DNA from 3 places in the Alteromonas sp. ABE4_545 genome. Region 3 is predicted to be linked to each of the others. Evidence: predicted binding sites of a transcription regulator. Region 3 holds the regulator's gene; each other region holds the start of a gene.
What was found. The regulator LexA, encoded in region 3, represses DNA repair genes until DNA is damaged. The targets are predictions, from matches to a motif close to TACTGTATNNNNATACAGTA.

Region 1 (3,288 bases), on a different contig from region 3:
CTGGCGTTGGGTGTTCTATATCAACTTACCTTTTGGGCTATTAGCGTGGTTTGGCATAATGGCGTTTGTTAAAGAAACGCCTATATCCAAACACCGTAAATTTGATTTAACCGGTTTCTTTTTGCTGAGTCTTGCGATTGGTGCGCTGCAAATGATGCTCGACCGTGGTGAGTCTCAAGACTGGTTTAGCAGCGCAGAAATTATAGTAGAAATGCTATTAGCAATTGCGGCGTTTTACTTGTTTATCAGCCACATGTTCACCGCTAAATCGCCCTTTCTGGCACCTGGATTATTCAAAGACAAGAATTTTGTTGTTGGCTTAATCTTCATGTTTATCGTTGGCATTATATTGCTGGCAACCATGTCGCTGCTCCCGCCATTTATGCAGAATTTAATGGGCTACCCCGTCATCGACGTGGGCATGATAATGGCGCCAAGAGGTCTAGGTACCATGGTAGCCATGATCATGGTGGGTAAATTATCAGGAAAGGTCGACCCGCGCTATAAGCTTGTGTTTGGCTTGTTGCTCACAGCCTTTTCTATGCATGCCATGTCGGAATTTACCGCTGACACCAGCAGTTTCGAGCTAATTTACATCGGCATGATACAAGGCTTTGGATTGGGCTTTATTTTCGTACCTTTAAGTACGGTGAGCTTTTCAACTTTAGCACCTGAGTACCGCACTGAAGCCACATCACTTTTCAGCTTAACGCGGAATATAGGCAGCAGTATTGGTATTTCGATAGTGATGACGTACCTAGCGCAACATGCACAAATGAACCATGCTGCATTTGCTGATTACGTCACCCCTTTTAATCAGGCGTTAAATGCAGCCGTTCAGCAGGGCGTGTTGGACAATACCACTACAGCGGGTTTACTGAAGCTCAACCAAATGGTAACTGAACAAGCCACCACACTGGCCTATTTGCAAGACTTCCGCATGATGATGTGGATCACCATTGCAGCACTTCCATTGGTATTTTTACTTGGTAGTAGTAAGCAACAACCTAACAAGTAGTGAGAATTGCCGGCCTTTATCCTTGTGATCGAGGCCGTTCATCTAGGGCTAACGCCAATTGTTGACTCATTTGGTTCTCACTTTCTAGCCCAATATGTACACCCAATAACCTCACCGACTTCCCCTCACCTCTTGTTAACGCTTCTTTTAGCAAGGCTTGTAACACAGACAAGTCTATGTCGTGGTGCTTTTGTTCTTTCGTGGTTTGGTGAAAATCGTTAAATTTCACTTTCACCCCGAGCTTGTTCATTTTTCGAGTTTCTAAATGAGGCGTAGCACGCCTGATTAATTCGGGCAGAAGTTTGTCAGTCATCACTTCGTTTAGCGCCGTAAACCCTGTCATATCAAACTCAAAAGTACGCTCAACCCCCACTGATTTGCGAATGCGCGACACCTGCACTTCACGATCATCAATACCTTGGCATCGTTGCCATATCACATTGCCAAACTTACCAAAGTGTTGCTGTAGATAATTGTCGCTCGAACCTCGTATATCTGCTCCCGTTGTGAAACCGTGAAGGCGAAGTTTTTCAGCTGTGACTTTCCCCACGCCTGGAATTTTCTTTAGGGGCATGGTTTCAATAAAGGGAATGATATCGTCAGGAGAAAGTGTGAACTGACCATTGGGCTTTTTCTGATCCGAGGCAATCTTAGCCAAATATTTGATGGGTGCGATCCCTGCTGATGCGGTTAACCCTGTCGCATTAAAAATATCTTGTCGGATTTGCTTTGCAATGAGTGTTGCTGAACCCTGAAAAAGCTGGCTATCTGTAACATCGAGGTAGGCTTCATCAAGAGACAAAGGCTCAATTTTATCGGTATAACGTTCGAAGATTTGTCGTATCTGCTGACTCACTTCTTTGTAAACCGCCATACGGCCAGGCACAACGATTAAATCTGGACACTTCTTCTTCGCCATGGATGTAGGCATCGCCGAACCTACACCGTAACGCCGGGCGATATAGTTGCAGGTAGACAGCACACCTCGACGGTCTGATTTGCCCCCCACAGCCACTGGCTTATTAGCAAGAGCGGGATTGTCTCGAATTTCCACTGAGACATAAAACGCATCCATATCGATATGGATGATTTTACGACACATAAGAAGAGTGAAACGAACGCGTTTTCATAGTCTCGGGTATTTAAGTTATACCCTACCAATGATACTGTACAAAGATACAGTTAACAACTTATCTGATGATAAAAAAAAGCCAGTGGCGAGCACTGGCTTTTGATAAATATACTATGCAATAAAAATCAGATAATTCTGTCTTTATCCCACTCTTTCAGTTTTTGCTCTCTCAGCGCGGCTTTTTCCAAACGTGCTTTTTTGCGGTCGCAGGGTTCAGGGCAATCACAGGCTTTATCAATACCTAATGCGCCTAGCCCGCCACAACTGCCAGAGATAGATTTTTTCTGTACTAAATAACCCACGGCCATTGCCGCAACCATGACAAGAAAAAATGCAAAGGCGAGAATAAACGTGCTCATGTCTTTACCTCTTAATTATAGACTTCGACAATTCTGTCGAACTCAGGCGAGCTGTATTCTTCAAATTGACCATCGACTTTACGAATAATATAAACAGCAATGTCGTTTTCTTCTGCCAATTTCTTCGCATCGTCCCAGCCCATTACGATAAACGCTGTAGCTAGGCCATCAGAAGTCATCGAAGTAGGCGTAATCACGGTAACAGACACCGTATTATGCTGGATAGGACGCCCTGTTCTTGGGTCAATCAAGTGCGAATATCTTACACCGTCTTGTTCATAATAAATACGGTAGTCACCTGACGTAGCAATCGCATTATCGCCAATAGAAATGGTTTTCTGTACCGCGCGCTCATGAGTAATCGGTTTTTCAATAGCAATTAACCACGGCGTGCCATTTCCTTTATGGCCTTTAACACGCATCTCTCCACCAATTTCCACCAAATAGTTTTGTACGCCAAGCCCTTCAATAAGGTCTGCAACCTGATCTACGCCATAGCCCTTAGCAATCGTCGACAAATCAACATAAAGTTGAGGGTGAGCTTTCACCAAGCCGTCTTTAGTTAACGATAACTTATCAAGACCAACATACTTTCTCACGGCTTCAATATCCGCATCTGATGGGATCTTTTCTGGTCGATGAGTTGGGCCAAAGCCCCACAAGTTGACCAATGGCCCTACTGTCACATCGAGAACACCATGACTGAACTCACCTAATCGCATCGCTTCTTTCACCACACTGCGTGTTTCGTCGGAAACAGCAAAAGGCGTGGTATAGCG
Region 2 (3,288 bases), on a different contig from region 3:
AAAGTAGTTGCTACGGTTGAATAGACAAATAAAGTCATTGAGCAAAAGCACACGAATACTGAGTTAAAAACAATAACTCTGTCTATCGAAAAATACATGACCGCGCTTCGCTGAGATCACTCTGTATATTTTTTGTTGACTTTTAATACTACAAGTGTAATAAATTTAAATACTACACATGTAATATAAAGTTTTGACGTTAAGAATGAAGAATAGAGTTGAAATATCAGAGGCCGAATACGCGGTAATGGAAGTACTGTGGAAAGATGCGCCCCAAACAGCTAAGGCCATTTTACAAACCCTTGAGCGAGGTTGGCAACTCACCACTTTGAACACATTACTCAACCGACTGGTTAAAAAAGGCGCGCTTTCTTATACAAAAACAGGCAGAGAGTATGCGTACACCCCCCTAGTAGAGCGAGAAAGCTATGTAAAACAAGAAAGTCAGAGCTTTTTACAAAAAGTTTTCGATGGAAAACTATCTCCTCTTGTCGCCCATTTTTCTAAACATCAGTCACTTGAGCGAGAAGACATTGAAGCGTTGAAAAAGCTCATCGATGAATGGGAAACCCACAATGAATAATGTAATCGACGAACTGACCATTGTTTTTTCTATTGCTGTTGTCGTTATATTAGCCCTAAGACCACTAACAATTAAACGATTTGGCGCAAACCAAGCCTATCATTTTTGGCTCGCCGTTCCTTGTTGTTTAATCGTGTCGCTATTACCAGATCAAACCAAAATTCCTGTTGCTTTCAGCACTACGGATTTTAATGTACTGCCATCTGAGACTAGTACAAACGTGACTCAGGTTAATTTCGGCAGTTACCTGCTAGCAGCCTATTTTGTTGGATTGACGATTTTCACACTGGTATTTCTGATCAGCTTCATCAGATATCATCGATTACAAAAAACACTGTTATTGCCCCGCTATCACAGCATTGACGGCCTAAGTGAATTACCGATTTACTTAAACCCAAAAATAAGCAGCCCCATGTTAATGGGATTATTCACCCCAACAATACATCTGCCCACAGACTTTGACACCAGATTTAACTCATTCCAACAATCCGCCATCATTCAACATGAACTACACCATTATCGCCGCAAAGATATTTTTTGGAATCTTGTCGCGCACGTCATTGTTGTGATGTTCTGGTTCAACCCCTTGACTTGGGTGGCCTACCGCACGTTTAGGCAAGACCAGGAACTCTCTTGCGACGATGCAGTAATGCAAAATGAAACTCTTTTTAATCGGCAAGAATATGCCAAAGCAATCCTGACTTCTAACATCTCAACAACGGTATTTAACATGCAAACTTCATTTGGAAAAGGAGCAAATACAAAGATGATTAAAGAACGAATCAGCAATATACAAACTAGTCAGTCATACAGCAGAAAAATTGCTTGGTGCAGCCTTATCGCACTAACGTTAGTCGCAGCAGTACAACTACGAGCCCAAACGACAGACCACGAAAAGGAGGTATTTGAAAAATTAATGCCGCTGAAAACGCCTATTGTACGTATAGAGCCTACCTACCCTACCGACGCAAAACAACAAGGCATTGAAGGCTGGGTTGTTGTTGAGTTTGGTATAAAAAACAATGGCGTTGTGAATAACATCAACATTATCAGTTCTTATCCGGAAGGTATTTTTGATAACGCTGCGAAACAAGCCGTTGCCCAATGGCGATTTGCTCCCCATGATGTACAAGGAGCGGTTAGCACGAAAAAGCTCACTTTTACTCTCTAACGTCATTCACAAGGCCTGCTCCTTATTGAGCGGTGATCAGTGTACAACCCATCTCCCCTACCATGAGCAGTAAGATGGGAGGGGGGCCATCTTGAAGTTTAGAGGCGCTTAGAAAACTAAAGGGTTACCAATACGTGTAAGTCGATGCCCTCATCTTCTATACAAATTCTCTTTACAACCACAAATTACTGTATATATTAACAGTATCAGTGTAAAAATTGAGTGTTTTGTATGTTAGTGCATTTATCGGTCAAAAATTTCGCAGTGGTTAAGCATCTTGATGTCAATTTGGAGGCAGGCCTAACTGCGATTACCGGTGAAACCGGCGCCGGTAAGTCTATCGCTATTGATGCCTTAAGCTTGTGCATGGGCGAACGCGCCGATGCTGGCGCTGTGCGCTCAGGCGCAAGTAAGGCGGAAATTATTGCCCATTTTAGCCTAACAACAAATCATGCTGCAAAAGCATGGTTGGATGAGCATGAACTAGCCGATGAAGATGATATTGATACCGCCTTCATTCGCCGATTAGTGTCTAAGGAAGGGCGCAGTAAAGCCTTTATCAACGGGACTGCCGTTTCTTTGCAGCAATTGAAACAGTTTGGCCAAACCCTGCTAGCCATTCATGGTCAAAATACGCACTTGCAGTTATTGCGAGAAGACTACCAACGTCAACTCATAGACAGCTTTGCCAAACATCCCAAGCTTTTGCAGAAAACAGCGGAAGACTACAAGCAATGGCGTGCTTTGCAAAAAGAATTAATTACTCTCAAGGAAGAAGCCCAACAAAGGGCTGACCGGGAGCAATTGCTCACCTATCAAGTTGAAGAACTAGATGAGTTTGCCTTAGAGGAAGGTGAATTTAGCGAGTTAGAAATAGAGCACAAGCGCCTAAGTAATAGTCAAACGTTGCTCGAAGAAGCCCAGATCAGTGCTTACCATTTATATGAAAGCGATGAATTTAACGCACTTGGTGCCATCCAAAAAAGTGCAGACAAACTGTCTGAGTTGGAAGAACACGATTCGACATTATCCCCAATAGTGCAAATGCTCAACGAGGCGGCAATTCAAGTAGAAGAAGCTGCTCGTGAATTACGCAGCTATAGCGACCAGTTAGAAATTGACCCGTTTAAACTTCAGCAAGTTGAAAAACGCTACAGCTACGCGATGGAATTAGCTCGTAAACACAATGTCATGCCAGAGAGTCTTTATGAGCATCACCAAACTCTCAGCGCTGAATTAGCAGGGTTGAGCGCTGATTCTGAGCGTTTGGAATCACTGGAAGATGAAGTGCAATTAGCGAAACAAGCCTATCTTGGTTCAGCTTTAAAGCTGTCTGAGTCTCGGGTAGCGCAAGGCGCGAAGCTCGCCAAGGCGGTTGAAGCTCAAATTCAACGATTAAACATGCCCGATGCCCAGTTGTGTTTTGACATTCAATTTAACTCTGAATTAAAACCAACGGCCCAGGGGTTAGACGCTATCAGCATTAAAGTGAGCACCAATAAAGGCCAAAACAAAGACAAACTAGACAAAGTAG
Region 3 (3,288 bases):
CATTATTGGCGAGTTCATTAACCGTAGGGGTTAACCAAGCGGGCTTTTTATCGCTGGCCATATTGGTTTCACGCCATTCAGGGGCTTGTTTATCGAGAAATTGAGTGATCGATAAAGGCTCTCCAAAGTTCACAAAACCGTGACCATAGTTTTTCAACTTGCGAATGGCTGAAAAGACCTGTCCGGTTGATTCCTTTTTCTTCGAGCTGCCTTTTAGCTCTTTGAGGTAGCTTTTGACTTCCATGACATTCTCGTAACCGATATAAACAGGCACGATACTCACAGGGCGGTTTACACCTTTGGCGACGGCTTGTAATGTCATGGCTAACATGCCGGTTTTAGGGGGAAGTAATCGACCTGTTCGGCTGCGCCCTCCTTCGGGGTAGTACTTAACGGCGTAACCTTTGTTGAACAACAGCTCTAAATACTCGCGGAATACCGCTGTGTACAATTTGTTGCCAGCAAAGCTACGACGCAAGAAAAACGCACCGCCACGACGAAATACTTTGCCCACTGGCCAAAAGTTTAGGTTGATACCGGCTGCAATATGCGGCGTTACCATGCCTTCGTGATAAATAACATAGGTGAGCAACAGGTAATCCATGTGGCTGCGGTGGCAGGGCACATAAATGATTTCATGACCGTTATTGGCTAGTTCGCGAATTCGGTTAGCATGCTGAACACTTATGCCGTTGTAGATTTTATTCCAAATTCGCGTCAATAAACGTTCGCCAAAGCGAATCAAACCTTCGCGGTAATCGGCTGCAATTTCGTTGATGTATTCCACCGCGCGATCACGGGCTTGATCATGAGATAGCTTTTTACCCTTGCTCTCTTCGCCGATCGCTTTTTTGACAGAATCCGCCCCCAGTACCGCATTGTGCAGCTCTTGACGATCAAGCAGCGTAGGGCCAGTCAGTGTTTGGCGCTTTCTATGAAAGTGAGTACTTGCTACACGAATAAGTTTATGAGCGGAGTGTTTTTCACTGTCAACATTGTCGGCCATGGCGCGGGCCGATACGGCTTTGCTATAACTGATAAAGTTGTCGCGACCGAGAAAAATCACAATAAACAGTTTGCGCAACCAACTTGGGGTTGCTTGATCGGCAATTAGGTCACCAAAACCTGGCTTCCCTTTGCCCGGTGCGCGTCCCCAGGAAACAAATACTGGGACGACTTGCACGGCCAATTCTTTGTGTGTTTTGTGCAAGTGAAGTAATTCGGTGAACTGATCTTCTAAATCTGTTTTGGCGCCTTTTGCACGGAACAAAGGGCGAGTGCTGCGCAGAAATAAACTACGCGGATATTCTGTTCCGGCTAGGGTGACAGATTCTGTTGGGCTCGGTAGTCCTAACTGCGTTGCTGACATGCGCAAGGCAAGTTGGTCAGTCACCGAGTCAGATTGCAGCAAGTAGACGATGGGCTTGTTTTTATCGATGCCCAATTCTGACTCCACATCTGCGGGAATACTTTTGGTGCGAACCAGCCATTTTACTGGGAAATGAAACGCTGACAGCAACGTTTTGCGCATCCACGACATGTATTGGATTCCTGTAGAACTAATAACGCGCGCATTTTAGCATGAAACCATTCAGTGTGTATGACACAAGGTTATGTATCGATTAAATGACGAGACGAAATAGCCGGTATACAACGCAGAACCACGGTATTTAAGCGTTGTCATTTTATCGATAGTGTATATACTGACAGGTAACTGTATAGAAAAACAGGCTGTTTATGCGTCCACTAACTCCAAGACAACAGGAAGTGCTTGACCTCATCAAGTCGACAATGCAACAAACGGGTATGCCGCCCACCCGTGCAGAAATTGCGCGCGAGCTTGGCTTTCGTTCTGCAAATGCAGCAGAAGAGCATTTGAAAGCGCTAGCCCGTAAAGGGGTGATCGAAATGCTGCCCGGCACATCACGCGGGATCAAATTGAATATTCCACTTGATGATGAAGAAGAAGAGATGGGGTTACCGCTTATTGGGCGTGTTGCGGCGGGTGAACCAATACTCGCTGAACAGCATGTAGAGTCGCATTACAAGGTCGACCCTAGTTTGTTTCATCCTCAAGCTGATTTCCTGCTTCGCGTAAACGGCGAAAGTATGAAAGATATAGGTATTCTGGATGGCGACTTATTGGCGGTGCACCGCACAACTGATGTACACAATGGTCAAGTTGTTGTGGCACGGGTTGAAGACGATGTAACGGTAAAAAGGCTAGAAAAGAAAGGTCATGAGGTGTTATTGCACGCCGAAAATGAAGACTTTTCACCTATTCGAGTTGATTTAACCAGTCAGCCATTTCATATAGAAGGTATTGCTGTAGGCGTAATTAGAAACGCAGATTGGATGTAGTAAGCCTTTACTTTTTATTCGCGCACTGCTGATATTTTTGTGATTTTTTAGGGCTTGTTAGTCGTTTGATTAACAAGCTCGAATTTCTCCTTTTTTGTCATTCAATACTTGGTATTGCCCCTCCCTTACCTATCGCTTTTCTGCGAAAAGAAATTGACCGAAAAACTAGACATCGGCCAATTATTGCGCAATTCTTTAATTCAATTAACAAAAAATAAACAATAATTTAACTAAAGTTCACATGTGAGAAGTCGTGAGCGCAAGTTAATGGTGAGACACAACGGTGAAAGGAGACACGTTCGCCGGTAGCTTGTCCATCATGGAGGTGCTAAGTGAAAACGAGTACTCTTTGCGTAGCGGGTAGTTTGGTTAAGACAATAGTGGTATTGAGCTTAATGCTGTGTCAGCAAGCACTTGCATCAACCGATACCACGAATAATGCGTCGTCTGACGTAAACCTGCGCACTGGCGTTACTGAGATCAGCGGTCAGGTTTATGATTTACACATGCTGATGTTCGGTATTTGCGTAGCCATAGCCCTTATCGTTTTTGGGGTGATGTTTGTGTCGATGTATTTGCATCGCAAATCTCGAGGAGCTAAGCCCGCTAATTTTCACGAGAGCGTGAAAGTGGAAATTGCTTGGACGGTCATTCCTTTTCTGATTCTCATTGGTATGGCTATTCCTGCTGCCAAAACCTTAATCGCGATGGAAGATGCTTCTGAGCCTGATATGACCGTGCTTGTGACAGGCTCGCAGTGGAAATGGCATTACCAATACCTCGACGATGACGTTGAATTTTACTCCTTACTCGCAACACAACGCGAGCAAATCGAAAACAAATTTACCAAGGGCACGAATTATCTGCTCGAAGTCGACCGCCCATTAGTGATTCCTACCGGCCAAAAAGTACGTTTTTTAATTACTT

Region 1: a site for LexA is predicted at 2,183-2,202, ahead of dinB (DNA polymerase IV). Genes of this name have one in related genera too.
Region 2: a site for LexA is predicted at 1,941-1,960, ahead of recN (DNA repair protein RecN). Genes of this name have one in related genera too.

Annotation. Positions count from the first base shown of each region.
Region 1 covers NZ_JBSWYY010000026.1:30,190-33,477, forward strand. Annotated here, with positions in the region: gene ACXAH6_RS17095 (DHA2 family efflux MFS transporter permease subunit) at 1-1,018, shown strand, start outside; gene dinB (DNA polymerase IV) at 1,035-2,120, opposite strand; gene nqrM ((Na+)-NQR maturation NqrM) at 2,276-2,509, opposite strand; gene ACXAH6_RS17110 (FAD:protein FMN transferase) at 2,521-3,288, opposite strand, start outside.
Region 2 covers NZ_JBSWYY010000001.1:71,593-74,880, reverse strand. Annotated here, with positions in the region: gene ACXAH6_RS00420 (LabA-like NYN domain-containing protein) at 1-7, shown strand, start outside; gene ACXAH6_RS00415 (BlaI/MecI/CopY family transcriptional regulator) at 206-583, shown strand; gene ACXAH6_RS00410 (M56 family metallopeptidase) at 576-1,754, shown strand; gene recN (DNA repair protein RecN) at 1,986-3,288, shown strand, end outside.
Region 3 covers NZ_JBSWYY010000003.1:17,989-21,276, forward strand. Annotated here, with positions in the region: gene plsB (glycerol-3-phosphate 1-O-acyltransferase PlsB) at 1-1,540, opposite strand, end outside; gene lexA (transcriptional repressor LexA) at 1,738-2,361, shown strand; gene coxB (cytochrome c oxidase subunit II) at 2,757-3,288, shown strand, end outside.